DNA from 3 places in the Cytobacillus sp. ABV4_503 genome. Region 1 is predicted to be linked to each of the others. Evidence: a T-box and tRNA genes for the amino acid it is inferred to sense, from the RefSeq annotation. Region 1 holds a T-box; the other regions hold tRNA genes.
What was found. A T-box is a leader RNA that pairs with one kind of tRNA and senses whether it is charged. The one in region 1 lies ahead of argS (arginine--tRNA ligase), so its partner is inferred to be a tRNA-Arg.
Positions count from the first base shown of each region.

Region 2: it encodes a tRNA-Arg, which carries the amino acid that the T-box ahead of argS (arginine--tRNA ligase) is inferred to sense. The anticodon was not compared.
Region 3: it encodes a tRNA-Arg, which carries the amino acid that the T-box ahead of argS (arginine--tRNA ligase) is inferred to sense. The anticodon was not compared.

Region 1 is NZ_JBSWTH010000002.1:66,355-76,831, forward strand. It holds gene ACXAD1_RS25295 (ABC transporter ATP-binding protein) at 1-66, shown strand, start outside; gene ACXAD1_RS25300 (serine hydrolase) at 68-853, shown strand; gene ACXAD1_RS25305 (YqcI/YcgG family protein) at 972-1,697, opposite strand; gene ACXAD1_RS25310 (DUF4395 domain-containing protein) at 1,810-2,241, opposite strand; gene ACXAD1_RS25315 (mechanosensitive ion channel) at 2,364-4,049, opposite strand; gene ACXAD1_RS25320 (EamA family transporter) at 4,412-5,305, opposite strand; gene ACXAD1_RS25325 (Dps family protein) at 5,440-5,877, opposite strand; gene ACXAD1_RS25330 (sulfite exporter TauE/SafE family protein) at 6,061-6,945, shown strand; gene argS (arginine--tRNA ligase) at 6,959-8,644, opposite strand; T-box leader at 8,690-8,944, opposite strand; gene ACXAD1_RS25340 (FtsW/RodA/SpoVE family cell cycle protein) at 8,975-10,159, opposite strand.
Region 2 is NZ_JBSWTH010000001.1:1,274,523-1,284,999, forward strand. It holds gene ACXAD1_RS06495 (DUF3905 domain-containing protein) at 1-153, opposite strand, end outside; gene ACXAD1_RS06500 (hypothetical protein) at 321-482, shown strand; gene ACXAD1_RS06505 (hypothetical protein) at 483-638, shown strand; gene ACXAD1_RS06510 (B12-binding domain-containing radical SAM protein) at 666-2,414, opposite strand; gene ACXAD1_RS06515 ((Fe-S)-binding protein) at 2,619-3,335, shown strand; gene ACXAD1_RS06520 (LutB/LldF family L-lactate oxidation iron-sulfur protein) at 3,473-4,903, shown strand; gene ACXAD1_RS06525 (LutC/YkgG family protein) at 4,900-5,619, shown strand; tRNA gene ACXAD1_RS06530 (tRNA-Arg) at 5,697-5,770, opposite strand; gene ACXAD1_RS06535 (acyltransferase family protein) at 5,875-6,915, opposite strand; gene ACXAD1_RS06540 (methyl-accepting chemotaxis protein) at 7,423-9,228, shown strand; gene ACXAD1_RS06545 (PAS domain-containing sensor histidine kinase) at 9,395-10,477, shown strand, end outside.
Region 3 is NZ_JBSWTH010000001.1:3,802,136-3,812,612, forward strand. It holds gene ACXAD1_RS19155 (2-isopropylmalate synthase) at 1-1,319, opposite strand, end outside; gene ilvC (ketol-acid reductoisomerase) at 1,306-2,328, opposite strand; gene ilvN (acetolactate synthase small subunit) at 2,378-2,896, opposite strand; gene ilvB (acetolactate synthase large subunit) at 2,893-4,614, opposite strand; T-box leader at 4,696-4,958, opposite strand; tRNA gene ACXAD1_RS19175 (tRNA-Arg) at 5,423-5,499, opposite strand; gene ACXAD1_RS19180 (metallophosphoesterase) at 5,645-6,163, opposite strand; gene ACXAD1_RS19185 (XTP/dITP diphosphatase) at 6,160-6,771, opposite strand; gene rph (ribonuclease PH) at 6,773-7,543, opposite strand; gene ACXAD1_RS19195 (GerMN domain-containing protein) at 7,719-8,786, opposite strand; gene recQ (DNA helicase RecQ) at 9,017-10,477, opposite strand, start outside.

The DNA of each region.
Region 1 (10,477 bases):
TGCCATTTATATAATGAAAAGGTAACGGGCGACCATAACCGGCCGCAAGTAGCCGCTGCGAAATAAAATGAACTTTCATACTTTCAAAGCGGAAATTCTTAAATTGGCCAGCTGCTGTGACGGCCGCGTTTCCGTATATATCCATACAGAAGATGGTGTAATCGAAACAAATGCCGATGATGTTATCTCTTCCGCAAGCTTGATTAAGGTTCCCATTTTACTCGCGGGGCTTTCACAGGCAGAAAAAGGGATGCTTCAGCTTGATGAAGAAGCAGAGGTGAAGGATGCTGCCCGGGTTGGAGGAGCCGGGGTATTGCAGTCCATGAGCAAGGGTCTGAAGGTGAAGTTTATAGACTTAATGACGCTCATGATCATTGTATCTGATAATACAGCAACTAATTTAATCATTGAGAGGCTGGGAATAGAGAAAATCAATCAGCTAATCAAAGGTTTGGGGTATAATTGTACAGAATTAAACAGGAAGATGATGGACTTTGAGGCATTGAAAAACGGCATGGACAACACTACGACTGCCAGGGATATGGTGTCTGGCATAAAGGCGTTGGCAGAGCAGTCACTTTTAACCGGGAAATACACACAAAAAGCACTGGATATATTGGAAAAACAGCAGTACAAAAACAAACTTGCAAACACGATAGACACGGAAAAAGTCAAGGTTGCCAGCAAAACAGGCGAACTTCCAGGAATAGAGCATGATTGCTGCATATTTACCCATAAAGGAAAAACTGTTTACGCCGCTGTACTTGTGGACCAGCTTCAAAGCCAGGCAGCGGGCAGAGAATTACTGTCCGCAATCGGCAGTCTCATTAATCAATATATAACCCTAAAATAAGGAACCGTATACTGAGAACGGTTCCTTATTTATTTATGCAGTTTTTGCTTTTCAGGTAAAATTAGGAGATGGACGTTCCTCGAAGATAATTCGTGCGTTAGGCGCTGCGCTTTCAAAATTATTTATGATGAAAAGGGCATTTCCCTTCGATTGGTTTAATGTCATCACCGATAAAGTATTGTTTCCACTCACGGTGTTCGGGATCGCCATAATGGCTGATGTTTGGATGGGTAGGGAGGCCATCCCATTTTTCAACCCGTTCCCTTACTTTTTCCCTGGACATGATGCCGCCTTTAGAGGTGCCTTCAAGGCCTTCAAAAATGCGGCGCGGCTGGAAACCGAGCACAAGGCTATTGCCCAAATCCCTCGTCTTTCTCTGCTTGTAGGCAGGCGCATTTCCAAACACAAAGAATGGTTCCTCGGCAAAAGAAAACGCCCATAAATGATGGTCAGGATCTGTCGGATAATCCTTTGGCCAAGGCTTTGTATCAACCTTATGCAGGTACTGAAGGATATTCCAGAAATATTTTCTGTAATGTTCAAGCGGGTTTTCATCTGTTTCCGGCTCCACAAATACAAACAAGCCATGTCGAATCAGTTTTGGTGCGTCAAATAGCTCGATAAAGGATTCGAGGGCTTCCGGCAGGTTAGACCAGTCCTCCTGTGTAATATAGGCATATCTCAATTCGCCGCGCATCTCAGCAGTCATTCCAAAATAGCACGGGAAGGTTTTATCTGTAACCGTATCATGAAATGTTTTATATTCTTGAATAACCCACTCAGGCACAATTTCGGGGTTAGTCATATCCTCTTTTGTTAAGAGAAACTTACTGGCAGTTTTCATTTTTTCACCTCAGAATGATTTACTTATGAAATATGTACCCCTTAAAAAGTCCTTTGAAACTAGCTGAGTGGAAACGAAAAAGAAAAAGAAAAAGACAGCCGTGTTGGCTGCCTTAAGCTTTATCTAATGATTTTCGGTATTTATATTGATTGAACTGAAAGCGGATAAAACAGCCTATGCAAAATCCCAGAATGGCAACAAATGCTGATAGGGCTACCATAGCTGTAAAAACATACCCTGCAGCTGTCCAGCCCAGAAGAAAGCTTATTAGGCCCAGCGCCAGGCAGGCAACGGCAATCACTTGATTAAATTGCTGCTGCTCCCAGTCTTCGGGAATGTAATCAGCAGGATTTTTTCTCAGAAAATGTTTTGCTGTACGCATAATGGGATTGTAGCTGAACAATAAGCCCATTATACCTGCAAGTAGGGGGATGGCAAGAATCCATGCTTCTCCGATAAGCCACGAAGCTAAAACACTTAATACGATCGACCATTGATTGGTTCTTACGAGCGGACGGGGAATAGAAACCGGTGTATTTGCCAATTATTTTCCGACCTTTCTCATTGGTTTTATAGGTATTATTAGTTTACTTAAATTGCAGGTTTTTGTGAAGAGAAAAAGCCTGGAAAATAAAAAAGCACGCCCACAGGGACGTGCTTCAAAAATTATTTCAATGGACCATTGTTTTCATCCATCCGGTTATTGCGCGGATTTAATGGGTCGTTTGCAGGATTCATAGACGGATCTGGACTTGTTGGGTTAATCGGTTTATCAACAGTACTAGTGGCGTTGCCTGGTTTCATTTCAGGCATGGCTTCTTTCATCACTGCTTTCGTATCGGCATCTTTGTTAATAGTTGTTTCTTCAATTTTACGATCAAGCTTTTGAAGATACTTGGCTGCAAAATCCTTTCCACCAAGACCAAATGATAAGCCGAATGCCAGGGCAAGTGCACCAAGCGTTAGAATGAACGCAGCATTTACAATGGAAGCGGCGAGACCAAGCTGATCGAGTGCCATAAAGATTGAAATCGCGATAATGGCTGCCTGAGCGATATTGGCAAGGAATTTATAATGCGGTCCTTGAAGAACCGTGCTTAGCAATTTCTTAACCAGACCTCCCAGCCACAAACCTACGCCAAGAATGACAAGAGCTGCAATCACATGAGGCAGGTAGGCAATTACACCTGTCGCCAATGTTACCAGGAAGTCAAGGCCAAGGATATTAAGAGCCTGTACCACAAACAACAGGACAATAATCACTTCTGCAATATAGCCAATCACCTGGGAGAAGCTTAAACCATTGCCTGCAGCAGCAGACTTATTTAATCCCATACCGGAGAAGTAAGAATTCAATCCAATGCGTTCGAGTAAACTGGAGACGAATTTGCGTACCCATTTTCCGAGCCAAACTCCAATCAGCACGAAGAATATAGCTACAGCAATATTCGGCAGCATCGTCAGGACATCATTCAGCATGGCAATGGCAGGTCCGGAAATGCCTTCAATATCCAATCTCTCTAGAGCGGCAATGACTGTTGGGATCAGAATAAGAACAAACACAACTGTGCCAATCACAGATGCCAGGCTTGTCCCTTCAAACAATCGGTTTAAGCCAAGTCTTGCGGTCAGTTTTTCACTTCCAATAGCCTGCAGGAAATTCGTTACAATATCACGGACGATTTTCGCAACGAACCAGCCTACAAATAAAATCAGGGCTGCTGCAAGAAGCTTAGGCAAAAAGGCCAGGATGCTTTCAAGCATGCCGGTGAACGGTCCGGCGATTCCATTCATGTTTAGAGCTCCCAATACAGCCGGCAGGAATACCAGCAATGTCAGATAGAACACAATTTTAGCTGCGTTATCAATAACATTGGCAGGCTGCTCTTTATGGTCTGTTAAATTCCATTTGCTAAGCTTTTCTTGAACTTTGAGCGTTCTGCCGCTCTTTCTGATCAGCAGGCTGAGTCCGGTGGCGATAAGCCATGCGAATAATAGAATTAGAGCTGCTTTTAAAATGCTCGGCACTGCTGCCATTATGGAGGAGAACATGCCCACAAGAGGTGCAGCGATAATATCGAGGTCCAATATATTGAAGAACAGGATAAATACGAACACTAACAGCAGATAGAAAATAATCTTGCTGATTATTTTCTCAGATGAATACTTTCTATTTGCTTTATCAGGGAATACTCTGTCATCAAGGCTGGTTTTGCGCAGCCCTTTTAAAACGGCTTTTTCTATTGCTTTTGCAATCATCCACCCAACTAATAATACTAATAGTGCTAATAATAAATCAGGCAGTTTGGCCAAAAGGTAATCAAATCCGCCCCAGTACCGATTATTGTCCAATATTGTCACTCCTTAAAAGAATTTGTAGAATTGCATACTTTCATATACCCACTGCTTTTAGGAGTAAACAGTCCTTTTATCAAGATTGTTTTCGCAGAAGGGGCGTTTGACTTGCCCCATTCGGACAGAAGAAGAGGAAAACAGGAAGATGGAGTCCGAATGTGGCGCTCATTCGGACAGGGGAAGATATAACACAGAAGGAAGCTTTATGAATCCTGCCTCTTCACCAAAACACAGCAGTTGTTATAGACACGCATAATACATGATAAAAACCTATCGATGAGATAATAGACTTTATAGAAAAGAGACGTTGGAGGTCATTTCCAAAGTCTTTTTTCTATAAATCTTAAGTCGTAAATTCCTTACGTGCTAAATCGATTCTTTGCTGCTTTTTTCAATGAGAATTGCGGAATACTGATTCCAATCAGGATCATCACAATTCCGAAAGTCTGTGCTTCCGAAATTCTTTCGCCTAGAATCAGCATGGCCGCAGCAACAGCAGCCGGGAGTTCGGCAGAACCTACAATTGTGGCAAGCCCTGAATCTAAATGGGGTGAACCGATTGCAAAAAATAAAATTGGGAAAATGGCTCCGAACAATGCCATCAGCAGGCCGAATTTCCATAGGCCTTCAAGCTGAATGCCGCCGCTTATTAAGACGGGGCCTGAAACAGCTGCAACCAGAAGAAGTCCGCCAAATGTGATGAAGATGCTCCTCTGAATGGTTGGAATTCCCTTACCTGCCTTGCCGCTCGCAAAAATGAATACGGCAAATGTTACCGCAGATAATAAGCCATAGATCAGGCCATCAGCTTGAATAGGATGTGACCCGGAATTAATCAGGTTGCTTGCAAATACTGTCCCTATAATAAGCAAGATCGAAGAAATGACTTTTGCTTTACTGGGCATCCTTCTTTCATATAGGGCTTCTAAAAGAATTCCTATCCAGGTGAACTGAAATAAGAGAACAACAGCGATGGAGGCCGGATTCCGGTCGAGGCTCATTCCATACAGAATGCCTGTTAAACTTAGGGAGGCACCGGTCAATAACAAAGCTGCTGTTTGTTTAAGGGTGATTTTCGTTCTTTTGATAAATGGGAAAGAAAGCAACAGCAAAAGGAGCCCAAATAAATATTGGCTTCCGGTCAATTCAGGAACAGAGTGGCCGGCCTGGAGTCCAAGTTTTACAATGGATGCCAGAATGCCATAACTGCATGCGCCAAGAAAAATAAATAATGAATATTTTAAATTTGCCATTATGGATACTCCTTTCTAAAGAGGATATGGGGCAAGGTCAATCATAACATCTCAGTGATCCTAAAGGGGAAAGATTTTTTTTCACAAAAATAAGAGCCAGTGATTTTTCTCACTGACTCTTTCTTTATTATCGTCTATTCTCCTAAGTAGGCATTTAACATCCAAATATGCGTATCTAATTTCTCCATAAGGCCGATGGCGAAGTCGCCTGTCACTTGATCTTCCTGCTCCTCAGCAAGCTGGGCTAAAGAAATTAATAGTTCTTTAATCTGTCTATAATCGGAAGTAAGAGCGGCAACCATATCTTCTGCTTTCTTTTCCCCATTAGTCTCTTCAAGAGTAGTGATGCTTAAGAACTCCTTTAATGTCGCTGCCGGTGAGCCACCGATTGCAAGCAGGCGTTCCGCTGCCTCATCCACAACTTCCGCTGCTTCATTATATAATTCTTCGAACTTTTCATGAAGGGTAAAGAAAAGCGGGCCTTTTACAAACCAGTGGTAGCGGTGCAATTTAGTATAAAGAACACTCCAGTTTGCGATTTGTACATTTAATGCTGCATGTAATTTTTCCATTTTTATATTCCCCCTAAGTCGTTTATATATTTATTATAACAAATATTAAATTAAAATCAATACTTATTTATAATAATTATAAATAAGATAAATTAGAAATCCGCAGTATAACTCTGTACGATTATGGTAAAGTGATATAGTACCGCTTAATTGGAAAGACATAACGGTTAGTGAGGATTTGAAATGGAATACGTTTTATTTATTACACTCGGAGCGCTTATTAGTGTGCTTTCCGGTTTTTTTGGAGTAGGCGGGGGATTCATTCTTACTCCCACTCTCATGCTCTTTGGTTTTTCTCCTGTAGAAGCGATCACTACGAGTTTGCTTTTTTCAATTGGAACCTCCCTTTCAGGCATCTTCGCTCATATCAGGATGAAGAATATACGGCTTAAGCAAGGGCTGATACTTGGACTAAGCGGCATGGCAGCTACTCAGGCTGCACACCCCTTTGTGCTGTTTCTTGAGGAAAAGGGCTGGGATACGTGGGCAGTGCCTTTGTTTTATATCATTCTCCTGTCTTATTTTGCTTTAGGTATGTTAAAAAGCAGGAAAAAGTCGGCCTCAGGCGACGTTCCGCCTTCTGAACTTTCACCATCTATTGTGAAGATGGTGCTCATTGGATTTTTTGCTGGCTTTGTTTCTACGACTTTAGGTGTGGGCGGCGGCTTTATTATGGTGCCTTTATCGGTTGCTTATTTAGGGATGATGCCGAAAAAAGCAGTAGGGACCAGCTTGTTTGCTATTCTGCTGATTGTCACTGCAGGCTTTGTTTCTTATTCTTCAACCATATCCATTGATTATTGGATTGGCCTTTCACTGGTAGGAGGAGGCCTCATAGGGTCACAATTTGGAGCGAAGCTTACCTCCTATTTTGAAAACGAAGAGATCACCTATATGCTCGGAGCCTTATATATGGCTACTGTGGCAAGTGTGATTCTAAAGTTAATACACTTGAATTATACCGGCTTACTGGTGATGGCCATCTTTGTCGGCGGATTTTTAGTAAGAAGCCTTGTGAAAATGCAGAAAGCAAATACCCGCACAAAGGCAAAAAAGGAGAGACCATAATGGGCCTCTCTTTTTACATTTGCTGGGGCACCTTCATGCCGAGTGTTTGCATGCCATCGGTAAGGACAATTGTGACTGCTTTGACAAGGGTAAGTCTTGATTTGATGCCGTTATCTTTCTCCAATATTCTTACCTGTCCGTAATATTTATTGAAGGCTTGAGCCACATCAATCAAATATTTAGCCAGGACAGAAGGGGAAAGCTGCATATAAGATTGTCTGATTTTTTCAGGATACTGATAGAGCAGCTTGATAATTTCCCAGCTGTAAGAATCAGATAGCCCATTTTCGGCAGATGGAACATTGTCTGCCTTGCGGAGCAGAGAATAGGCCCGGGCATTGGTGTATTGCAGATAGGGTCCTGTTTCTCCTTCAAATGTCAGCATATCTTCAAGTGAAAATTCAATATTATTCATGCGGTCATTTTTCAGGTCATGGAACAGAATAGCCCCGATGCCGACTGCTTCAGCGACTTCATCTTTGTTTTCCAAGCCGGGATTTTTAGCTTCGATATTGTTCTTTGCCAGAAGGATTGCTTCATTCAGGACCTCCTCAAGAAGGATGACTCTGCCTTTTCGGGTAGACATCTTTTTCCCATCTTTTAAATAGAGGCCAAAAGGGACATGTGTCATATTATCCGCCCACTCATAACCCATCTTTTTAATAACGCTTTTAACCTGTCTGAAATGGATGCTCTGTTCCTGACCGACAATGTATAGGGAATGATCAAACTGATAGGTTTCTTTTCTGTAAAAAGCTCGAGCGAGATCCCGTGTTGCATACAGAGTCGCTCCGTCGGATTTTTTTATCAGGCATGGAGGGAGGTCTTCATCAGGCAGTTGAACCACCTCTGCGCCATTAGACTCAGCCAGCAGGTCTTTTGCCATGAGTTCCTCTATGACGGGTTCCATTTTATCATTATAAAAAGCTTCACCATTGTATGAGTCGAAATGAATACCAAGCATATCATAAACCCGCTGGAATTCTTTCAATGATTCATCTCTAAACCAGCTCCAGAGTGCCTGAGCTTGCTCATTTCCGTTTTCAAGCTCTTTGAACCAGGAACGCGCTTCATCTTCAAGGGCTGGGTTAGCTTTTGCTTCTTCATGGAAGCGTATATATAGGCTAAGCAGTTCCTTTATGGGATTTTCCTTCACTTTATCCGGGCTGCCCCACTTTGTATAAGCGGTGATCAGCTTGCCGAATTGTGTGCCCCAGTCGCCTAAGTGGTTGATTCTGACCGCTGTATAACCGCATTTTTCGGCCAGGCTGCCGAGGGCGTTTCCAATGACCGTAGACCGCAAATGGCCCATGGAGAAGGGCTTTGCGATGTTTGGCGAAGAGAAATCAAGCACGGCTGTTTTGCCTGCGCCATCATTCAGCTGTCCATATTCTTTTCCTTCGTTCAAAATTTTTTCCATTATGACTGCACCGGCTGACTCTTTGGAAAAGAAGATATTAATGTAAGGACCAGCAGCCTCTGCTTTTTCGATATGCGGTCCCTGAATCAGGCACGCTGTCTCTTCAGCAATAGAGGCAGGTGACTTCCTCAATGCTTTTGCAAGTGTAAAACAGGGAAAAGCAAGATCGCCATATGCCGGATTCTTTGGCGTTTCGATTAAGTCTGCAATTGCTTCGTCTGAAAGCTGCCCATTCAGCACTGAAGCCAGCTGGGCTGTGAAAATAGCTTTAAAATTAATCATATTACACCTCCTGGAAAATAAAAAAGCCCGTCTCTATATAAATATAGAGACGAGCTGAATCTGCCCGCGGTACCACTCTGATTGTCCAAAGGACCTCTTGCAAAAGGACGTTTCCTAATATTTGAACTTCCTTATGGGGTTTGGTAACGGGACTCCTTACCCGGCATAGCCTACTTTTCTTTCAGCTATGCATCTCCGAAGTGCGCTTCGCAAAAAGGATTTTCCGACAGGCTTGCACCGTCCCTGTCTCGCTTTTAGGAAAGAGCCCTTTGCTACTCTCTTCATCATAGACACTAAATATATTAATGTTATTATACGTGGTTGGAATTATTTTGCAACATAATTTGAATCCGTTGAAAACATATAAGTCTTATGATGGTAGCGAATGCTGAAAATCAGGCCCATCGCCATCATGTTTCCCATAAGCGAGCTCCCGCCGTAGCTGATAAACGGCAGCGGAATGCCGGTGATTGGCAGTACCTGAATAGTCATACCGATATTTTGAAATACATGGAAGGTGATCATACTGATGACCCCGACACAAATATAAGTATTAAAGGGGTCGGTCGTCTCCAAGCCGGTTTTAGTTAAGTGATAGATAAGCAGAAAGAAAAGGCTGATTACTACACTGGCACCAAAGAAGCCGTACTCCTCGCCAATGACGCTAAAAATAAAATCAGTATGGGCATCAGGCACATATACCTGTCTGTCAGTAAACCCTTTTCCGGATATTAATCCTGAGCCGATTGCGAGCATGGAGTTGTACAGCTGCATTCCGGCTCCCTGCTTGTGATTAACCGGGTCAAGCCAGGAATAAATTCTGCTGAACTGATAGGGGTCTATCCCAAGGTACTTCTCCAAAATCTCTGGTGCTATGATGACCAGATAAAGCACCGTTCCCGCGAAGGCGCCAAGGATCCCATAAATCGGAACAAGGATTTTCCAGGTGATTCCGGAAACCAGGATGATTCCTGTTAATATGGCGATGATGACAAGGGCGGTACCCAGGTCTTCAATAATGATCAATCCTAATGGAGGCAATGTGGCTGCCCCTAATTTGATTAGAAGGAAAAAGTCAGTTCCTGCAGTCTTTGCCTGATATTTTAGATGGTGGTCAGCGATGATTTTGCTGAGGGCAATAATAAGGAATACCTTAACAAACTCTGAGGGCTGCACAGAACCAAGTCCAGGAATGATATACCACAATGTAGCCCCTTTGCGTTCTGGTGCAATGCTTTCCGGTGCAATGAATAACCCGACAAGCAATAGGATGCCTAAACCATACAGCAGCCAGGTAAGCCTTCTGATTTGCTCGCTGTCAAAATACATGACAATTGCCACAATGATAGCTCCAACAACATAATTTTTTATTTGTGAGACGACAAAATTCCCTTCATATTGATTGGAGGATTGTCCGCTGTAAATAGCGATGCAGCTGATGAGGAAAAATAGCAGCAGAAGAAAGCATAATGTCCAATCGAATCGGTCTGAGAATCTATTATTCTGGTTCATTTGTATACACCTGGTTTCTTTACCTTTTTACATTTTTATCCTAACAAAGAAAAATAACCCTTACAATGGAGAACAGATTACATTTTTTCTCTGCATGTAGTTAGACGAATGAATCAGCACGATGGTTTCCTGTATTTTCAAAAAAACGGGCATGCTGCAATTTAAAATTTTTTCTCATCGGCAAAGATATTTTCAGATTTTTTTGCTACAATAAGAGAATAAAATACTGGATGTTTAACAGGCAGTTTCAAAGGAAGCTGTCTTTTTACTAATTTGTGAAGGTGCTTGTGCTATTCTATCTGTCTAGCCCAGTGCTTT
Region 2 (10,477 bases), on a different contig from region 1:
ATAATAACTGTCCCCAATGGTTACGCCAAAAGAATTCTTGAAAGGAGGCTGAAGTTTCATGCCTGTGTCTTTAAAGCTCGGTGCTTCTATTTGATGTGGCAGTGTCTCATCAATGCCAATGCTTTTGTTACCTTTCTTCTTTTTATTAGTCATATCGCTCATTCCTTTTTACTTTATTTTCTGCACCGCAGCAAAATTTATGATTGTAAAATAAGGAAGACTCAGATAGGGATGAAACCGTGTTTTTTACTAAAAATAAAGCTGTGTTAAACCTTAAAATGGATTTAACACTATGAATTATAATTCAGGAGGAGATTGGGATGGCCAAACGAAAAGCTGAGTATAATGCCGTTGAAAAATACAGCAAAACGCCTAAGAAGAACCTTCAGGAATCAGAGTTTTCAGCAGAATTCAGCCAGGGAGAGACTCCCATGAAAATGGCTAACCGCAACTCCAAGCATGGGAGAGAGGGAAGAGCCTAAGTGGATCATAATAAACCACGAAAAAAAGACCGCCAAAATGGCTCGGGCAATGTAGAATTCGGTATGGAGTTTGGTGATATAAATTCCGGAAAACTTTATGAACTGCCATTTATGAACCGTGATAAAGATAAAAAGAAAGATCGGGATAAATGCTAAAAAACCGGCAGATTCCTGCCGGTTTTATCAATCATGTAAAGGGCCAGTAAAGATGGAAACTTTTTCTGTGCTTGAGTCGAAATAGGCAAGCAGAACAGAGTCATTCTTTTCAATTATTCCATCTTTATTATATTTTTCAATATCAAAAGAAAATTTTTCACTTAGGGTATGTTTGTAAATTTCTTTTTCATTCAGCTGAAGGCTTAAGAAGCCTTCTCCCAGCTGGATTGGATTTTCAAGCAGGGACTGGTATAGCTTTGATCTCTCGGATTTTTCATAGCTTGGCTGCCACCAGGGTTTTCTAGGTTTGTATTTTTGTTTTGAAATATAGTCAATCTTCATAAGGCCTTCTGCTATATCCAAATCAGCAATTTCTTTTGATTGCAGGAATTCAAAAAGGCGTTTGAAAAGATCCTCAAGCTGATGGCCAATTCTGGACCATCCTTTTTGCTCCCAATAACTTCCGAATTCCTGGAAGAAATCGAATGGAGTGGGAAATACTTTTGTAACCAAATATTCAACGGTCGCATCCATCCTATGATCATTCCAATATTTCTCTAAAACATCTTCAACTTGTTTAATGCGGATGATGTCATCAAAGGATAAAACATTATTTCCAAGTATTTCATATGGTGAATGGTCCATATAAATATATTGATGATCTTCTGCTCTCAATCGAAGCCCGGTGCCTCTCAGCATTTTTAAGAAGCCGAGCTGGAGCTCTTCGGGCCGCATTGCAAAAACATCATTAAAGGTTCTTTTGAATGAATCATAATCTTCCTCAGGCAGTCCAGCAATTAAGTCAAGGTGCTGGTCGATCTTTCCACCATCCTTTACCATTGTGACTGTGCGGCAAAGCTTTGCAAAATTCTGCTTCCTCATGACCAATTCATTCGTATAGTCGTTTGTCGACTGTACGCCAATTTCAAATCGGAATAATCCTGCCGGAGCTTCCTTGTTTAGAAATTCAATTACTTCAGGCCTCATGATATCTGCAGTGATCTCAAATTGAAAAACTGTTCCCGGCAGATGTTCATCGATTAAAAATTGGAACATTTCCAAAGCATAACTGCGGCTTATGTTGAATGTACGGTCCACAAATTTAAGGGTTCTTGCACCATTCTTCATTAAATATCGGATGTCGTCCTTAATTTTTTCCCTGTCAAAGTATCGCACACCTACTTCAATTGAGGAAAGGCAAAACTGGCAGCTGAAAGGGCACCCCCGGCTGGTTTCTATATAAGTGACCCGTTTAGAAAGGTGGGGAATATCTTCTTCAAAGCGGAATGGTGAGGGCAGCTCGCGCAAATCCAGCTTATTCCGCTGCGGATTAATACGAACCTTGCCATTTTCCCTGAAAGCAAGACCATGCACATTTTCCATATTCATTTTGCCATTCAGCTCTGTCAGCAGCTGTTTGAACGTTTCCTCACCTTCACCGATAACAATGTAATCAAATTCTTTTATATTTTTCATCCAATCTGCAACATCATATGTCACTTCAGGTCCTCCAACTGCAATATGAATGGAGGAGTCAATCTTTTTTATCATTTTAATGACCTTTATGGTCTCTTCGATATTCCATATATAACAGCTGAATCCGATCACATCAGGTTTTTTGCGGACCAGATCTGTAACGATATTCATCACCGGATCTTTAATAGTATATTCGGCTAATTCCACATCGAAATCAGGCTGTGCGTATGCCTTCAGATAGCGGATCGCTATATTTGTATGAATGTATTTGGCATTAAGCGTACTGGCGATAACTTTCATTTATTTTGAACTCCCTTTTTAGCAACTTAAACATCATATAATTGTATCATATTTTTGAATGAAAAAAAGGAAGTAAAACATTGACATATGCTAAGGGAGATAAACTATACTAATTATTATAATATTTATAAAAATTAAACGATTTTCATTAAACCTATAGTAAGATAGTAGAAAAATATAGTATTTAGCTGGGAGAGGGAATGAATGAAGGTAAGTCTTTTTGCAACATGTCTGGTAGATATGTTTCAGGGAAATGCAGGAAAAGCAGCTGTTGAATTGCTTGAGCGCCTGGGATGTGAAATAGATTTTCCGGAATCACAGGTCTGCTGCGGCCAGCCTGCCTATAACAGCGGCTATGTGAAAGAATCAAAGGAAGCTATGAAAAGGATGATTACAGCATTTGAGCATGCAGAATATGTTGTTTCCCCTTCTGGATCTTGCGCCTATATGTTTCATGAGTATCCGTACGTTTTTAAAGGTGACTCTGTTTGGGAACCAAGAGCAAAAATGCTTGCAGAAAAAACATACGAACTTACTCAATTTATCGTTGAAGTTCTAAACGTGGATGATGTTGGAGCAAAGTTAAAAGGAAAAGCCACTTATCATACATCCTGCCATATGACCAGGCTTCTTGGTGTAAAGGAAGCACCTATGAAATTATTGAAAAATGTGAAGGGCCTGGAATTCGAAGAGCTTCCCGGCAAGGAGCAATGCTGCGGTTTTGGCGGTACCTTTTCCGTGAAAATGGCTCAAATATCTGAACAAATGGTAGATGAAAAGGTTGGGCATATAGAGGAGACTGAAGCAGAAATTCTCATTGGAGCTGACGCAGGGTGCCTGATGAATATTGGAGGCAGGATCGGCAGGCAGGGAAAACCAATAAGAGTAATGCATATTGCTGAAGTGTTAAATTGCCGCTAAGCAATTAAATGGACATGCTTTCCTGCAAGAAGGAAAGACAATTTTGAACGTCGATAATTGTTTATCGTAAGCAGCCTGCCCCCTTGAGCAGTCGGGGGTGGGCAAGGCGCTTGTGCTTTTCTAAAGGGGGAATAGAAATGGCTATGAAAATAGGAACAAATGACTTTAAGGATCGTGTGGATTCCGGAATAAACAATTCCTTTATGAGAGGGGCAGTGTCTGGTGCCCAGGAAAGGCTTCAGACAAGAAGGCTTGATGCTGCAGCAGAACTTGGAAATTGGGAAGAATGGCGGTCGCTTTCAGAAGAAATTCGCCAGCATGTACTTGAAAATCTTGATTTTTACTTATACCAGCTCAGCGAAAATGTAGCTAAAAGGGGCGGGCAGGTTTTTTTCGCTGAAACTGCAGAAGAAGCATCTTCCTATATACGGGAAGTAATTGAAAAGAAGAATGCAAGAAAAGTGGTTAAATCAAAATCTATGGTAACCGAAGAGATACATTTAAATGCGGCATTGGAAGAGGCCGGATGTCAGGTAATTGAAACAGATTTGGGGGAATACATCCTTCAGGTGGACGATCACGATCCTCCTTCGCATATAGTTGCGCCTGCTCTTCATAAGAATAAAGAGCAGATTCGGGATGTGTTTGCAGAAAAACTGAACTATCAGAACACAGAAAAGCCGGAAGAACTTGCATGGCATGCGAGAGAAATGCTGCGGGGTGAATACTTAACCGCAGATGTTGGCATAACGGGCTGCAACTTCGCTGTTGCTGAAACCGGTTCAATCACCTTAGTGACTAATGAAGGCAATGCAGATCTCGTCACAGCCTTACCTAAGACACAAATTACGGTAATGGGCATGGAAAGGCTGGTCCCGACTTACGAGGAAATGGAAGTGCTTGTCAGCATGCTGACGAGGAGCGCTGTTGGACAAAAGCTAACGAGTTATATTACTGTTCTGACTGGTCCAAAAGAAGAACTCGACGTCGATGGTCCTGAAGAATTCCACCTGGTTATAGTGGACAATGGCCGCTCTTCGATTTTAGGAGGGGAGTTTCACTCCATTCTCCAATGTATCCGCTGTGCTGCATGTGTAAATGTTTGTCCCGTATATAGACATGTAGGCGGCCATTCCTACGGATCCATTTATTCAGGCCCGATTGGAGCTGTGCTGTCACCCCTTTTAGGAGGCTATAATGATTATAAGGAATTGCCATATGCTTCAACACTTTGTGGAGCATGTACGGAAGCCTGTCCAGTCAAAATCCCTCTTCATGAACTGCTTCATAAACACCGGCAGGTAATTGTCGAAAAAGAAGGAAGGGCTCCGATATCGGAAAAGATGACTATGAAGGCTTTTGGGCTGGGGGCAGCTTCACCCTCGCTTTATAAGTTTGGGTCAAAGCTGGCACCGGCAGCCATGAATCCATTTACCGCAGGGGACAAAATTACAAAGGGACCAGGCCCATTAAAAGCATGGACAGAAATTAGGGATTTTCCAGCTCCCAATAAAGAAAGATTTCGCGATTGGTTCAAAAATCGGCCAAAAGGAGGCGGACAGCAGTGAATGGAACAATTCAGAATCGAGATGCTTTTTTAAATAAAATTGCAGGCAGATTGGGCAGGGAAAAAAGAATTACTGGAGTCGAAAGACCGGAATGGAGCTTTAACCCGCAGGATGCAGTCTTGAAAGAAGCGGATGCTGATGAGCTTCTCGAAGCTTTAAAGACTCAGTGTACGAAAATCCACACTGACCTTGTTGTAACCAGTGCTGCCAATTTGACTGAAACGCTCAAAGAAATTGTAGTCCAATATGGCGGGGGTCCCGTTGTGACCTGGAAGGATGACCGCTTTAGACAGTTTGGGCTTACAGCGCTATTCAAGGAGATTTGGCCAAAAGAGAATATAGATGTGTATGAATGGGATTATTCTGAAGAAGGAAGAAATATTGAATACGCAGAACATGCTAACATCGGCATCACGGTCAGTGAAATAACTCTGGCTGAATCTGGCACAGCAGTCTTGTTCAGCAGCAAGGATCACGGGCGGACAGTTAGCTTTCTCCCTGCTGCTTCTATCATCCTTATTCCGAAAAGCACCCTGGTTCCGCGCATGACACAGGCAGCAAGGATCATTAGGGAGCGGGTAAACTCAGGGCAGCAGGCACCTTCCTGTATTAATTTCATTACTGGACCAAGCAACTCCGCTGATATTGAGATGAACCTCGTTGTTGGTGTACATGGGCCTGTTAAGGCTGCGTATATAGTTATTGATGATTTATAACTCGTGGGGCACCTGGCATCCGGTTTTTGTAAGTACGAGAAAAAACGCCAAACTTTTGTTGGCGTTTTTTCTAAAAGCGTCCCAGGCGAGATTCGAACTCACGACCTACAGCTTAGGAGGCTGTCGCTCTATCCAGCTGAGCTACTGGGACAAAATAATATAACACAGTTACTTATTATAATCCAATAATCAAAAATGGTCAATGGTTATGCCTAAAGTAAAAAACCGGCCAGTAATCCATGACCGGTTTCTGCTCTAACTTGTAAGTTTTTTACGATAAAATCTGGCATATGCCCTTGATCTATCTTTAAGCTTCTTTAGCTGTGACGTTTTCAGTTCTATAATTGGCTGTGCAAATGAAGTAATCAGTTTGCTTGAGAGAAGCAAAGTAAGCAGCAGCGATATTCCGGCAAGCAGCAGGAAGTTTTCCGGTTTGTTAAAAAAGCCCTGTACATCACTTTCCCTGAATACTCGTATAAAGAAACCGTGGAGCAGATAGACATAAAGTGTATTTTTTCCTAAATTAGTAAAGAAATATTGTTTACGGGGCACAAAAGCAAAGAAGCTAAATACCATTATCAAACTTAGGACATAAAAGCCCAATCTCGTAAAGACTGCCCCAATCGAAGCTGTCCCCATTTCAGTATATGGTTTTGAGCCAAGCAGCCATTTATAATCCACTTCAGGATAGAGATAAAAGCCTGCAAAGACTACAGCAAAAATAGCTAATGCACTAATTCTGAACTTTGGCTGGAATAGCGCATAAAAATGCTCCTTCTTTAAATAATACCCCATTAGGAATAAAGGAAAGAACACAAATGTTCTGGATAAGCTTAAATAGTTTGAAATCCAATCGGCATATCCGACGGCAAGCCCAATGATAAAAGCAGCAGCCAGGGAATATACAGGTTTATACTTTGCAAAGAATAGAAGCATGATATTCCAGAAGAACATGCTGATCAGGAACCATAAAGACCAATGCGGGTTAAAAGGATCCAACTCAAATGTGCCTTTATTATATAAAAAATAATAGAAAATCGAATAAATAACCTGAAAAATAATATATGGCAGTATGAGCTTTTTTGCAATTTTCTTTATATAGCCTTTTTTATAAAAGCCTTTTGCAAAAAAGCCGGAAACCAGTATAAAAGCTGGCATATGGAACGTGTAGATTACCTTATATAAAGTATAGATTGTTTCATTATCTTCAATAAAAGAGCGGAGTAAATGTCCAAAAACGACAAAGAAGATCAAGATGAACTTCATGTTGTCGAAGTAAAAGTCACGTTGTTTCATAAGTCCTCCTCTATTAAAGACCCCCAAAAATTCTCTTTCTTTCTTTACCCACTTTAACATGAAGCAAACTTCTTTTCTCGTGTAAATAGAAGGTTTAATTTACAGATAAAGTAAAATGTTTGACCGTCGAAATTTCTGTCATACTATCTATAAATTCCTGTTATACAAAGAATGTTTGCTTGTTAGCTCATATATTATATGGCTTGAATGGCTTCTTGTAAATCTGTTTCAAATCTCATTTGTGAAAATTCATTTTTGTCGCAGATAAAAGGGAGTAGTTCGATTAGTATGTCATAGCTGACGATTTAGTGAGACAATCAGGGTTTTAAAGAGAAGATTCTTAAATGGAAAATGTGCAGGGAAGGCTGTATTAAAATGAAAAATTGGAAAAATAATCTTCAAATGTCTTTTTTGTTCTATTATAATGAATTGAAAGAATAGTAAAAAAGAATTAGATACAAACTAGTTCAATTGTTCGCATCTGGTTAAATCACAAAGGGGGAAGCAATGTTGAAAGGGGTAAGAAAATTTATACCGGGCAAGAAGGAAAGAAAAGAATCGTCCAAGCCAATAAAGCTTAGCATAGCCAAGTATTTAAACAAAATGGCCAGCACTAGATGGTGGAAGAACCTGAAGCTTGGCCAGAAATATGGGGTTGCGCTTTTTGTGACCATTGGGCTATTCACGGTTTCCACCGTTCTTACTTTCTTCTTGCTGACAATTGCCAATTCAAAACTGGAGATAGTTAAGGATTCTGGGGAAAAGGCCATTAAGATTACTGAATCAGCGGCCACTTTTCATCATAAAGGGAGCACGATTGGAAACTTTATCATTGACTCCAACCCAAAACATTTAAAAACATTCGATGAGCTGACAGAGGATTTTAATAATTTGAAAGAGGAAATTTCTCCAGAACTGAGCGATTCAAAATTAAAAGCCCTTTTTAGACAAATTGATGAAAATGATCAAAAAATCACCAGTTTATTTCATGATGTCATTGAGCCAGAAGTGAAACTCCAGCATGCAAGAGAATATAGGCTGGGAAAATTGCAGGCCGATAATATCATTTCTGAAACGGTCGATAAATTAAATACTCTCAGCAGCATGATGAAAGAGGATCAGCAAAAGGCTGTGACTTCTGCTAAATCTGGCCTTATCCTTACTTTAATAGTACTTGGCATTTCAATCATCATTTCTGCTATCCTGGGAATCGCAAGTATCCTTTTTATAGGACGTATTATTTCTAAAAAACTGACTGCCATTGTACAATTCTCAAATGATATTGCAGGAGGAAACCTCAATGCAGATTCGGTGGAGTATGAGGGTGATGATGAAGTAGCCCAGCTTAGCAGAGCCATGAATTCCATGAAAATAAAACTGAAGACCATGATTCAGGAAATTAATGCAGTTTCTGGGTATGTGACAGAAAGAAGCGGAGAACTGAATATTGCTGCAAATGAAGTGAAAGCAGCAAGTCAGCAGGTTGCTTCAACGATGCAGGAACTATCCGGAGGCGCTGAGGATCAGGCGGGCTCTGCAACACGTTTATCTTTAATGATGGACGAGTACCTGGAAAAAGTGAAGGAAGCTTCATACAGCGGTAATGAAATAAAGAGTGCTTCCACAGAGGTGCTATCGCTCACTGAGAATGGAAACAAGCTAATGAAGGAATCCCAGGAACAAATGGGATTAATTAACCAGATAATGAAGTCATCAGTGGACAAGGTAAATGGACTCGATGATCAGACAAAGCAAATATCCAGATTAGTTAAGGTAATAAAGGAAATTGCAGACCAGACTAACCTGCTGGCATTAAATGCAGCCATTGAAGCAGCCAGAGCCGGTGAGCATGGAAGAGGTTTTGCAGTTGTGGCAGATGAGGTGAGGAAACTGGCTGAGCAGGTATCATTCTCGGTTTCAGATATCACTAGAATTGTCGTGGGCATTCAAGCAGAGTCAAACAGTGTGGCCACGTCGCTTCAAACAGGCTATGTTCAAGTTGAAAAGGGAACTGAGCAAATTCAATTGACGGGGCAAACATTCCAGAATATTTATGAGGCAGTTAACTCAATGTCAACTAATGTCAGTGACATTTCCCGCAGCCTTGAGCAGGTCTCCATTAATTCCTCCCATATGAACCAGTCCATTGGCAGTATTGCCGCAGTATCTGAGGAATCTGCTGCAGGCATCGAACAAACGAGTGCATCAATGGCTCAGACTAACCATTCAATGGAGGAAATCTCAGACAATGCACAGTCCTTGTCGGAATTGGCAGAACAATTAAATGAGATGATTGCGAAATTCAAATTGTAAATTCCAGGCATACTCTTGACAGGGTATGCTTTTTCTTCTCCCCCAGAACCCTTTGATATGAAAAATTAATAGGACAGTTTTCTCAGAGATTTAAAGGTTTTAGTCAGATCTTGTAGAAATATTTAATTAATTGCATATCCCAATAGGAGGAAATAGAGTGGTCATTATGAATCAGGAAATCAGGAAACTCTATGCCAGGATTGAGACTTTGGAAAAGGAAAATAATATTTTGGCCAATGATAATTCACCTAAATATAATATATTCTCACGCTCGAAAGATGGAATTATAATTTTTGATAGCCAGGAGAGAATTGTGGATGTCAATCCATCATTTGCTGAAAGCTTGAAAATGGATAAACAATATCTGCTAGGCAGGAATTTGTCTGATATCGTGCCGAAAAATAGGCATTTCAAGCTTGAAAAGCAAAGGGAACTGTTGAAGAGGAAGGAAAGTGTCAGGGGCATTCTTCCTATTTATAACGGCAGAACGATAATAGAGTTTGATTTTACTACCAGCATCCTTAATGAGGGCAGTCTTTATATGTGCATATTAAGAGATGTAACGAGTAAGCGGCTCCTGGAACGGAAAGTGAAAAAGAATGAAGAGCTGTATGCGGACCTATTTACCGAAGCTCTGGATGGGATCATTTTTTGGGGTGGAGATGGCGAAATCATCGATGCGAATGAATCTGCTTGCCGAATTTTTGAATGCACTCATGAGGAGCTTCTCAAAAAAAAGATAAAAGATTTTGTATATGAAAAATCGGAAAGATACAGAAGCATTGTTAGAGAGATGTTTGTTAAGGGAAGCATACGGGATGAGCTAGTTTTTCTTATGCCAAATGGCCAGTTCAAATCTTTGGAGTTTACAGTGAAATTAAACTCCGTTGAAGGCTACCATATGACTATCTTCAGAAATGTCAGTGAGCGTCATGCCATGGAGAAAAGCTTGAGGGAAAGCGAACAAAAATTCCGCATGATATTTGAAGGTGCCCTTGAAGGTATTCTTCTTTGGAACGACCAGTTTGAAATAGTCGATATTAATCAATCAGGTCAGAGATTGCTTCAAATGACAAAAGAGGAGCTTATAGGTGTATCGCTGCATAGTATTTTGAATGACTGCAATATAACCGATGATGAATTAAAGGAGCAGATAAAAAACATACATTCAGCGGGGCAATCAGACGGTAACCTTTCCATTACTCTGAAATCAGGCAGAAAGAAGTTCTTTGAGTTTTCCAACAAGCTG
Region 3 (10,477 bases), on a different contig from region 1:
AGGCATTTTTCCAATGTGTTATAGAGCGCTTCGATGCTTCCTGCTCCAGTACCCGCTTCCTGGATCACTTCGTTGTTCGATCCTGACAGAGTAACAGTTGCAGTCGGAACAGAGTTAGTGCCATATTGAATTTGAATACCGATTAAATCATAGAACCGCTGCTCCTTGGAGAGCTTCTCTTCAAGTACGATGGCTGCAAGGTCGTCGTCTGTCATCTCTTTTTTGCGGTCGGCCAAATCTTTGAAAACTGTGAATAGACGGTTTGCTTCTTCATCTGCTACTTCAAGCCCCAGTTCACTCAAGCGGTTTTTAAAGGCATGACGTCCAGAATGTTTTCCAAGCACCATGGAATTGGATTGGAATCCGACTAGATCAGGGGAAATAATTTCATAAGTTGTTTTTTCCTTCAGTACCCCATCCTGGTGTATTCCTGACTCATGTGCAAAAGCATTTCTTCCAACAATTGCTTTATTTGCAGGTACCACCATGCCTGTCAGCTTGCTGATCAGGCTGCTCGTTCTGCTGATTTCCTGAAGGTTCAGACGCGTCGAAGCCTGATAATGATCATTCCGGATATAAAGGGCTACCGCCAGCTCCTCCAAAGCCGCATTTCCAGCTCTTTCACCAATCCCGTTGATGGTGCCCTCAACCTGTGTTGCTCCATTCTCTATAGCTGAAAGGGAATTAGCTATGGCCATTCCCAAGTCATCATGGCAATGAGCCGATAGAGACACTTTATCAATAGAAGGAACATGATTTCTTAGATATTGAAATATCTCTCCATATTCCTGAGGTGTTGTATATCCAACAGTATCCGGTATATTGATGATCCTCGCCCCTGCCTGGATGACCCTTTCAATTATTTCAGCAAGAAAAGGCAATTCTGTTCTGGTAGCATCCTCTGCAGACCATTGGACGATCGGAAACTTTGAAGCAGCATACTTAACTGTTTCTACTGCTGTTTCAACCACTTCTTCTTTCGTTTTCTTTAGCTTATATTGCCTGTGGATTGGAGAGGTTGCCAGGAATGTATGTATTCTTGGCTCAGCCCCGTCCTTTAATGCTCCCCATGCAGCATCTATGTCAGAGATAACTGCTCTTGCCAGTCCTGTGACCGAGCAATTTTTAATCGTCTGGGCAATTTTCTGTACAGAAGCAAAATCACCTTTGGACGCTGCAGGAAAACCGGCTTCAATAATATCTACATTCAGGCGCTCCAGCTGCCTGGCTATTTCTAACTTTTCGGAAAAGTTAAGGTTGACACCTGCTGATTGTTCGCCATCTCGTAACGTTGTGTCAAATATTTTAATTGTTTGCACTTACGACCACTTCTTTCTTCTTGCTGCTATTGACAAACGGCATCATTTTGCGAAGCTCTCTTCCTACCTGTTCAATTGGATGCTCATTCTCTCTCTGATTCACTGCATTAAATACCGGTCTATTTGCCTGGTTCTCCAAAATCCAGCCTTTAGCAAAATTACCTTCCTGGATATCTTTCAAAACTGCCTTCATTTCTTCTTTCACCCTTGCATCTACCACGCGCGGGCCGCTGACAAAGTCACCCCATTGTGCAGTATCCGAGATGGAATAGCGCATTCCTTCCAGACCTCCTTCATACATAAGGTCAACGATGAGTTTAAGCTCATGCAGACATTCAAAGTATGCAAGTTCCGGCTGATAGCCTGCTTCTGTAAGAGTTTCAAATCCTGCTTTAACCAATGAAGTAAGCCCTCCGCAAAGCACTGCCTGTTCACCAAACAGATCTGTCTCCGTTTCTTCTTTAAAAGTTGTTTCCAATGCACCTGCGCGAAGTGACCCAATGGCTTTAGCGTAAGAAAGGGCAAGCTCCTTTGCTTCTCCTGTTACATCCTGATGGACTGCAAACAGAGCTGGGACACCTGCATCCTGTTCATATGTTCTTCTGACCAAATGCCCTGGCCCTTTTGGTGCTACAAGCAATACATCACACTCTTTTGGAGGCACGATCTGATTAAAATGGATATTAAATCCATGGGCAAACATTAATGCCTGGTTTGATAGATTCGGTTCAATTTCTTCCTTGTATACTTTTGGCTGGAGTTCATCCGGCAATAGAATCATCACTACATCTGCCTGTGCTGCTGCCTCACCCACTGAGTATACCTGGAAGCCGTCTTCTTCTGCTTTTTCCCAAGACTTCCCTTTTCTAAGGCCGATTACAACTTCAACTCCGCTGTCCCTCATGTTTAACGCATGCGCATGTCCCTGAGATCCGTATCCGATAACCGCTACTTTCTTTCCGTTTAAATAAGCTGCATTTGCATCTCCGTTATAGTACATTTTTGCCATGTTTTATCTCCCTCTCCGATTAAAATTTTATATTTTAGTAATAGATTTATTAAACAATTGAATATGATTTGGACTGCTGGGAAGTACGCTGTGTTCCTCTAGGGAATGCCGTTGTTCCCGTCCTGGCAAGCTCTTTAATTCCATATGGTTTAATGAGTTCAATGAAAGCTTCTACCTTATCAGATTCACCTGTAATCTGAACGGTCATGCTATCCTTGCTGACATCTATTACAGAAGCTCTGAAAGGTTCAATTAATGAGTAAATTTCATTTCTGGTATAAGGGACCGCCTGAACTTTAATGAGGGCGAGCTCTCTTGCCACTATCGATTGATCAGTGATATCAGTCACTTTTATCACATCGATTTGCTTGTTTAGCTGTTTTGTAATTTGTTCACTGGCACTGGAGTCCTCAACATGGACCACACAAGTGATGCGCGACATCCCTTCATGTTCAGACAGGCCAACTGAAATGCTTTCAATATTAAAGTTTCTTTTGGAAAATAAATTCGTGATTCTGTTTAGAACGCCCGGCCGATTCATAACAGTCAGGCATATAACTCTTTTCATGGTTTTACACCTGCCATTTCATGAAGTCCTTTTCCAGGTGCAATCATCGGATACACATTTTCATCCGGATCCACCCGGAAATCGATAAGCACTGGCTCACGGTTATGAAGCACTTCATCCAATAACTCTTCAGCTTCTTCTTCAGATTGAATGACATATCCTTTTATTCCATAGGCTTCTGCCAATTTTACGAAAGATGGTTGTACTGGGATTTTGCTGTGAGAGAAGCGGGACTCATAAAAAATCTCCTGCCATTGCCGAACCATGCCAAGGGCCATATTATTAAAAATGATAATTTTTACCGGCAGGTTCATTTCCTGTATAACGGCAAGCTCCTGCGTTGACATTTGGAATCCTCCATCTCCGCAAATAGCGAGTACGCATGCTTCCGGGTCAGCCAGCTGAGCTCCGATACTTGCAGGGAATCCAAATCCCATTGTTCCTAGCCCCCCTGAAGTCACCCATCTGTCTGCCTTATTAAAGCGGTAGTATTGGGCTGCCCACATTTGATGCTGCCCTACGTCTGTTACGACGATGGCATTCCCTTCTGTTTTTGAATGAAGCATTTCCATGACTTTCTGGGGTTTCAGCCGTCCAGATTCTTTATCATAGAAATATGGATATTCCTCCTGCCACCTCAGGATGGTTTCCATCCATTCTTTATGGGCCGGCGGTTTTCCATCCTGCAGAATCAGCTGCTCAAGAGCTTCTTTTGCATCTGCCACAATCGGAATGGACGTCGGAACGTTCTTGCCGATTTCAGCAGGATCAATATCAATATGGGCGACTGTTGCATGTGGTGCAAAATGCTGTAAGTTTCCTGTTAATCTGTCATCAAATCGGGCTCCAATATTTATCAGCAAGTCACATTCTGTAAGTCCCATGTTGGCTGCATAACAGCCATGCATCCCTGCCATTCCGATGAATAATGGATGATCTGCCGGGAACCCGCCGAGGCCCAAGAGTGTGTGAATAACAGGAATTTGCTGCTGCTCTGCGTACTCTTTTAATTCTTTGGATGCTCTTCCATGAAGCACGCCAGCACCAGCCAGGATGACAGGCTTTTTCGATCTGCTGACCGCTTCAGTTAATTTCCTTATTTGCAGGTAATTTGGTTTCAATGTCGGCTGATATCCCGGCAGATTCACTTCCTTTTCTTCCTCGGGCTGATCTGAAATTCCCGCAGCGATATCTTTAGGGATATCGATCAGCACCGGTCCTGGCCTGCCGGTTGAAGCTATATAAAAAGCTTCTTTAACAATTCTCGGGATATCTTCAATGCTGCGGACCTGATAATTGTATTTTGTAATTGGAGTGGTTATCCCCAGGATATCTGCCTCCTGAAAGGCGTCTGATCCAATGACTCCCGTTGCCACCTGACCTGTAAAAACAATCAGCGGAAGTGAATCCATCATTGCGTCTGCAAGCCCGGTAACAATATTAGTGGCTCCTGGTCCTGAAGTGGCAATTACAACACCCGGTTTTCCAGTTATCCGGGCATACCCTTCAGCAGCATGAATTCCTCCCTGTTCATGACGCGGCAGCACATGAAGAATCTCTGAATGATACAGTTTGTCGTAGAGTGGAAGAACAGCTCCTCCAGGATAACCAAAAATCACTTCAACATTTTCTTTCTCCAAGGCTCTTAATAACAGATCTGCACCGGTGACAGGATGTGTCTCCGTTTTTGTTTCTGTTAAGGCAGCTTCCTGCAGCATTTGTTGATAACCTCCTCATGTAATTTATAACTCCAATATAAAAAGCCCTTCCACCCCTAAAGACACCTATCGATTGTAGGTATAAGGGATGAAAAGGCTTTGATAACCTGTTCCACGGTACCACCCTGATTCACGCTTATAGTGCGTGCACTCATGAACAGCTATATGCTGTCCGTTTTGATAACGGGTGAAGAACACCCGGCAGCCCCTAGTCGATCATCGATCATCTTTCAGGACTGCGCTCAGAGGTGAGTTCATTTTAAGAGGGCATTACCGGTTTTCAGCAGGTCCGGCTCTCTGTGAATGCCTGTCATAAAACTACTTATCCTCTTCTACGCTTTTCCTATTCGGAGTAAAACCCATTAAAACATTAACGCTTTAAACCACTGAATTATTAAGTTAAAAAAATTCATATTGAGAGAGAGATTTCACTTAGATGAAGGTTATAATTCTATTTAACTTAAAGGTGTGAATTTCTTATATTGAGGACTATCTTACGCCCATTTTTATCAGCCGTCAACACCCTTTCTGTGAATTATTTGATAATTTCGATTAATCTGTTTTTCTGTATCCGCTTACATTGTTGATATATTCACATTCCCTGGGACAAAAAAATTTTAGAGAATTTTTTAATTACGGGAGATGACAGCTGATATGTGGTTCAAATATTAAGAGGTTTGTAAAGACGATTTAAGTCGAGGGCTGCACTGGCAGACTCCTGCCATTGCAACTAAATTAAAAACAAAAAAACTCACCAAAAAGGTGAGTAAGGATTCGGTAAGATATGTAGTGCTGCCAGATGTGTAAATGGCGTCCCAGGAGAGATTCGAACTCCCGACCGACGGCTTAGAAGGCCGTTGCTCTATCCAGCTGAGCTACTGGGACGTATTGAAAATTTTTTACTTGGTTGAGATTAATTAACTTAACGACAAGATTTATTATATTAGACAAATGTTAAGAAGTCAACACTTTGGTAAGATATTTTTTATTAATGAGGGAAGACTGGCTTCCCTCAGTTATTATATTCAAATTACTCGCTTTTTACCAGTAAAAAATTTTGTGTCAAATCAGGAATTTTCCCATTAGACAGGTCATACACATCCAATGTAACATTTTTCCCCCTGGCTTCCAGTATGACATATGTCTTTTCATTTCTTCCTCTTGGCAGCCGGATGCTCCCAGGGTTAATAAATAATATCCCATTAGACATTTCAGCTCCCAGACCATGTGAATGGCCAAAACATACAATATCTGCTTCCATTTCACGTGCCTTGTATGACAGATTCATTAAGGTAGACTTAACGGAATATCTGTGTCCGTGTGTGACGAAAAGGCGGAGTCCCCCTGCTTCTTCTATTCTATCCTCCGGGAATGCTGCCTCAAAGTCGCAATTTCCTCTTACAGCAGCGTAGCCTTCCAATGCTTCATGATCTGCCTGAAGCTCAGAATCTCCGCAATGAATCATCAGATCCATATCCGGATGCATTTCGCGGATTTTGCTGAGTTCAGAGGTTAACCCATGGCTATCACTGACAATCAGAACCCTCATGAGTTCTCAGCTCCGGCTACGAAAGAAGGAAGCAGCTCCTCCAGCTTTTTGAGAGCATTTGCCCTATGGCTGATCAGGCTTTTTTCCTCCGGCATTAATTCAGCCATTGCTTTGTCTTTTTCTTCTGCAAAGAAAATAGGATCATAGCCAAATCCATAAGTCCCTCTTTTTTCTCTTAAGATATGGCCTTCACAAGTTCCTGCAGCTGTTATAGTAGTTTTTCCGGGTGCAGCGACTGCAAGAGCGCAATAGAACCGAGCCTGCCGCTTATGATCCGGAATGTTTTTGAGCTCATCGAGAACCTTTTCCATGTTTTTCTGGTCGTTTTTTTCTTCTCCTGCATAGCGGGCGGAATAGATGCCTGGCTTTCCTCCAAGCGCATCAATGATCAATCCTGAATCATCGGCAATTACCATTCTTCCAAAAGCTTCTGAAACGGCTTCCGCTTTCAGAATGGCATTCTCTTCAAACGTGCTTCCTGTTTCTTCTACATCCTGAAAATCAGGATAATCCAGCAGCGTTTTAACTTCATACCCAAGAGGCTTGAACATCCGTTCAAACTCTCTGGCTTTGCCTGCATTTTTAGTAGCGATAATGACTTCCTGCATGCTATGACCTCCCCTCCAGCTTTTCTCTTTTGCTTTGAATGCTTCCTGAGATTTTTTCTCCAAGCGCAGCCTTTTGAAACTCAAACAGCTCTGTTATCCCTTCCTGCGCAGCACCCAGCATTTCCTGCAGCTGGGTATAAGAAAAAGTCGCTTCTTCTCCCGTTCCCTGAAGTTCCACAAACTCACCGCTTCCAGTCATAACGACATTCATATCTACTTCCGCTGAAGAGTCTTCAAGATAATTCAAATCCACTGCAGCCTGCTTGTTTTTAAGAATTCCCACGCTTGTGGCAGCAAGGAAATCATTTATTGGATAGTGAGTAAGCTTCTTGCTGCTGTATAATTTATCCATCGCCTGTGACATAGCGACAAAGGCTCCTGTAATGGATGCTGTCCGAGTCCCTCCATCCGCCTGGATTACATCGCAATCAAGCCAAACCGTTCTTTCGCCAAGTGCATCAAGATCCACCACTGCACGGAGAGCACGGCCGATCAGACGCTGGATTTCCATTGTTCTCCCTGAGATTTTCCCTTTTGCTGATTCCCTGATATTTCTCTGTTCCGTTGCTCTTGGAAGCATGGAATATTCAGCTGTTATCCAGCCTTTCCCCTGTCCCCTCATAAAAGGAGGGACCCTTTCATCGATACTTGCTGTGCAAATCACCTTCGTGTCTCCCACAGTTATAAGGACAGAGCCCTCAGGATGCTTTAAGTAATCTGTTTCAATATGTATAGGCCTAAGCTGCTTCGGTTCACGTCCATCTGCACGCATAAGCTGATTCCCCCTTCTTTTCCATATGCAAAAAAATTATTTAACCAGAGCATCGCCCTAAGTATGTTTTTGTCCAGGTACATTGGCATAACTTCATTTCACCAACAAAGAAGAGGCGGCATTAAATGCCAACCTCTTTTTCCTGTTACTATATAGTATAACAAAATCTGCCCTATTAAAAACTTCCTGTATTCACATTTTCAGGACGGGTTACAGGCTCAGACAGTTTTTGGCCATCCTCATTGACAATCTCTGCTTTGCCATCAACAGTGACAGCAACGCTTTCGATGCCCTTTTGTTCTGTCAGTGAAAGGACAAGTGCAGTCAGCAAGTGCTTGGAAATCATTTTCTCTTCGAAGCTGCTGAAAACATTCTCATTGAAGTTTAATGTGACTTTTCCTTCTTCAACTTTTGGATCTTCAAGCAGTTCTACATCCGGAAGGAAGTCTGTCACCAGATTGGATGCATAGTTCGGCCCTTTTATCAGTTCGGATACAACCGCTTCAACTTTATTGTCCATATCATTGCTTACACGCTTTGTAACAGGCACGTAATAATAGTTTTCTTCATCCCCGCCCAGATAATAAACGGTCACCGGCTTCGTATTCGTGATATCTACTACTTCCGTTGTATCCATGTTTATTCCATTGGCTCTGCTTAACGCAGAACTGACCGGAGTGCCATTCACAGGCATCTCTTTTAATTCATGTCCGTTTAATGTCAGCTTAACTTTATCAATGGAATCAAATTGTGTAAGTGTCCAGGTAACTGATTGGAGAATTTTCTTTTCATCTTCCTTAGCATATTCCTGAAATTCTTTTGAAAAATCGACGGTTGCAACTTTATCTTTAATATTTACAGAAACTTTTGTATCAGCCGGAAGGACTGCTCGGAAATCATTTGGAAGAAGCTCTGTAACAGGACCGTTTTCTACCAGGTACTCTAACGCCTGTGTAGCAACTGAATTAGTTTTTGGAAGATCTATTGTCTGGGGAACGACATACCCATTCTTATCAATCAAGTAAAGCTCTGTTTTAAGATTTGCCGTAACACCCTCTTCATTTTCGGCTGTTTCTTTTCCAGCTGTTTCTTCTGCAACACTCTCGCCTTCATCGGTATAAGATACTGCTTTTGGCGGATCGACCTTTTCCTTCCCCTGGCTTCCAAACAATCCGCAGCCTGATAATAGAACAGATGATACCAGCACAGCTGACACTAAAGACGTTTTTTTATTTAAAGACATACATAATCCCCCCTGAGACAGTTTGTACTACATGTATACGAGCCTATCTGAAATTTAGACCGTCTTTTAGGATAAAAGTGTTAATAGATTTTTGACAAATTTGGACAAACCGAAGGAAAAGCGCAAGCGCCTTGCCCACCCCCGACACCTCGAGGGGGTAGGCTGCTTATCGACGTTCAAAATTCTCTTATCTTTCATAAAAAAAGAAGCCCCCATAAGGAGCTTCTCTGTCATATTTGTTTCAGCAGTTCATCTTTTATCAGGACAGCTTTGATTTTAAAATAATCTATCTCCTCCGGAAGTTCTTCTTTGATTGGTTTAAGTTTGTCTCTACCAGCCTTTTCAGCAGCCTGTAAAACGAGCTTTTCTTCAGTTTCATTGAAAATATCTGACCAGTCAATTACATTGCCTTCTCTGATAGAGCGAAATATATGCTCTTGAATTGTTATCGGTGAGAAATTTCGCTTTTTGGCTATTTCTCTTATTGAATCTCCATCCTTGTAATAGTCAAAGGAAATCTGGTAGCTTGGACGATCATCTATGGGTTCCTCTGATTTTGATGGCGCTTCTGCAGCCGGCTTAGGCGAAATATTATGTTCTTCGGCAAATTCTCTGATAGCCTGGATAAAGTCTTCTCCATACTTTTCAAACTTCATTTGCCCTACGCCTTTAATATTTAACATCATGTCCTTGCTGACGGGAAAATAGCGGCTCATTTCTTTTAATGCTGCATCAGCAAATACTACGAAAGGAGGGACATTTTCTTCATCTGCAATCTTTTTCCTAAGTTTTCTCAGCATCTCGAAGAGCTCATTGTTTTCCTCTGTTTCCTGAATACGCACCGGCTCGCTTATTTTCATAAATAATCTTTTCTGCCCCTTCAACACGGGAACTGCACTGGCCGACAGCTTTACAGTCGGATATTTTCCATCTGTTAAAGCCAGATAGTCCTCAGCGAGCAGATAATTTATCATATCACCAATCTCTTTTTCTTTGCGGTTTTTCAGCAATCCGAATGTTGAAAGTTTATGAAAATTCATTTCGCGGATTCTCTTATTATTCGATCCTTTCAAAACCTGGGCTGTCAAAGTAATTCCAAATCTTTCTCCCATCCGCTTGATGCATGAGAATATCATTAAAGCTTCCTGTGTAATATCCATGCTTGTCCGTTCATCCAGACAGCTGCTGCATTTGACGCATTGAATAGGATCGGCATTCTCATCAAAATATTCAATGATATAGGACTGAAGGCATTTTTCTGTATGGCAGTAATTAACCATATCCTTAAGCTTGCTGTATTCCTGCTCCATTTTTTGTTGATTCAGACTGCTCTCCTCTATCAAAAACTTCTGCAGCTGGATATCCTGAGGGGCAAACAGCAGGTAGCAGGTGCTATCAACGCCATCTCTGCCGGCCCTTCCCGCTTCCTGATAATAGGCTTCAATGTTCCGCGGAAGATTATAGTGGATGACATATCTGACATTGGATTTATCTATCCCCATTCCAAAAGCATTCGTTGCAATCATAATGTCTGATTCATCGTATACAAAGGTATCCTGTGCTTCTTTTCGTTCTTCTTCCTTTAGGCCTGCATGATATTTGGCAGCAGACAAATTCTTGCCTTTTAAAAATTGGTACAGCTGGTCCGTTTCCTTGCGGCTTGAAGTGTATATTATTCCCGCTTCGTTTTT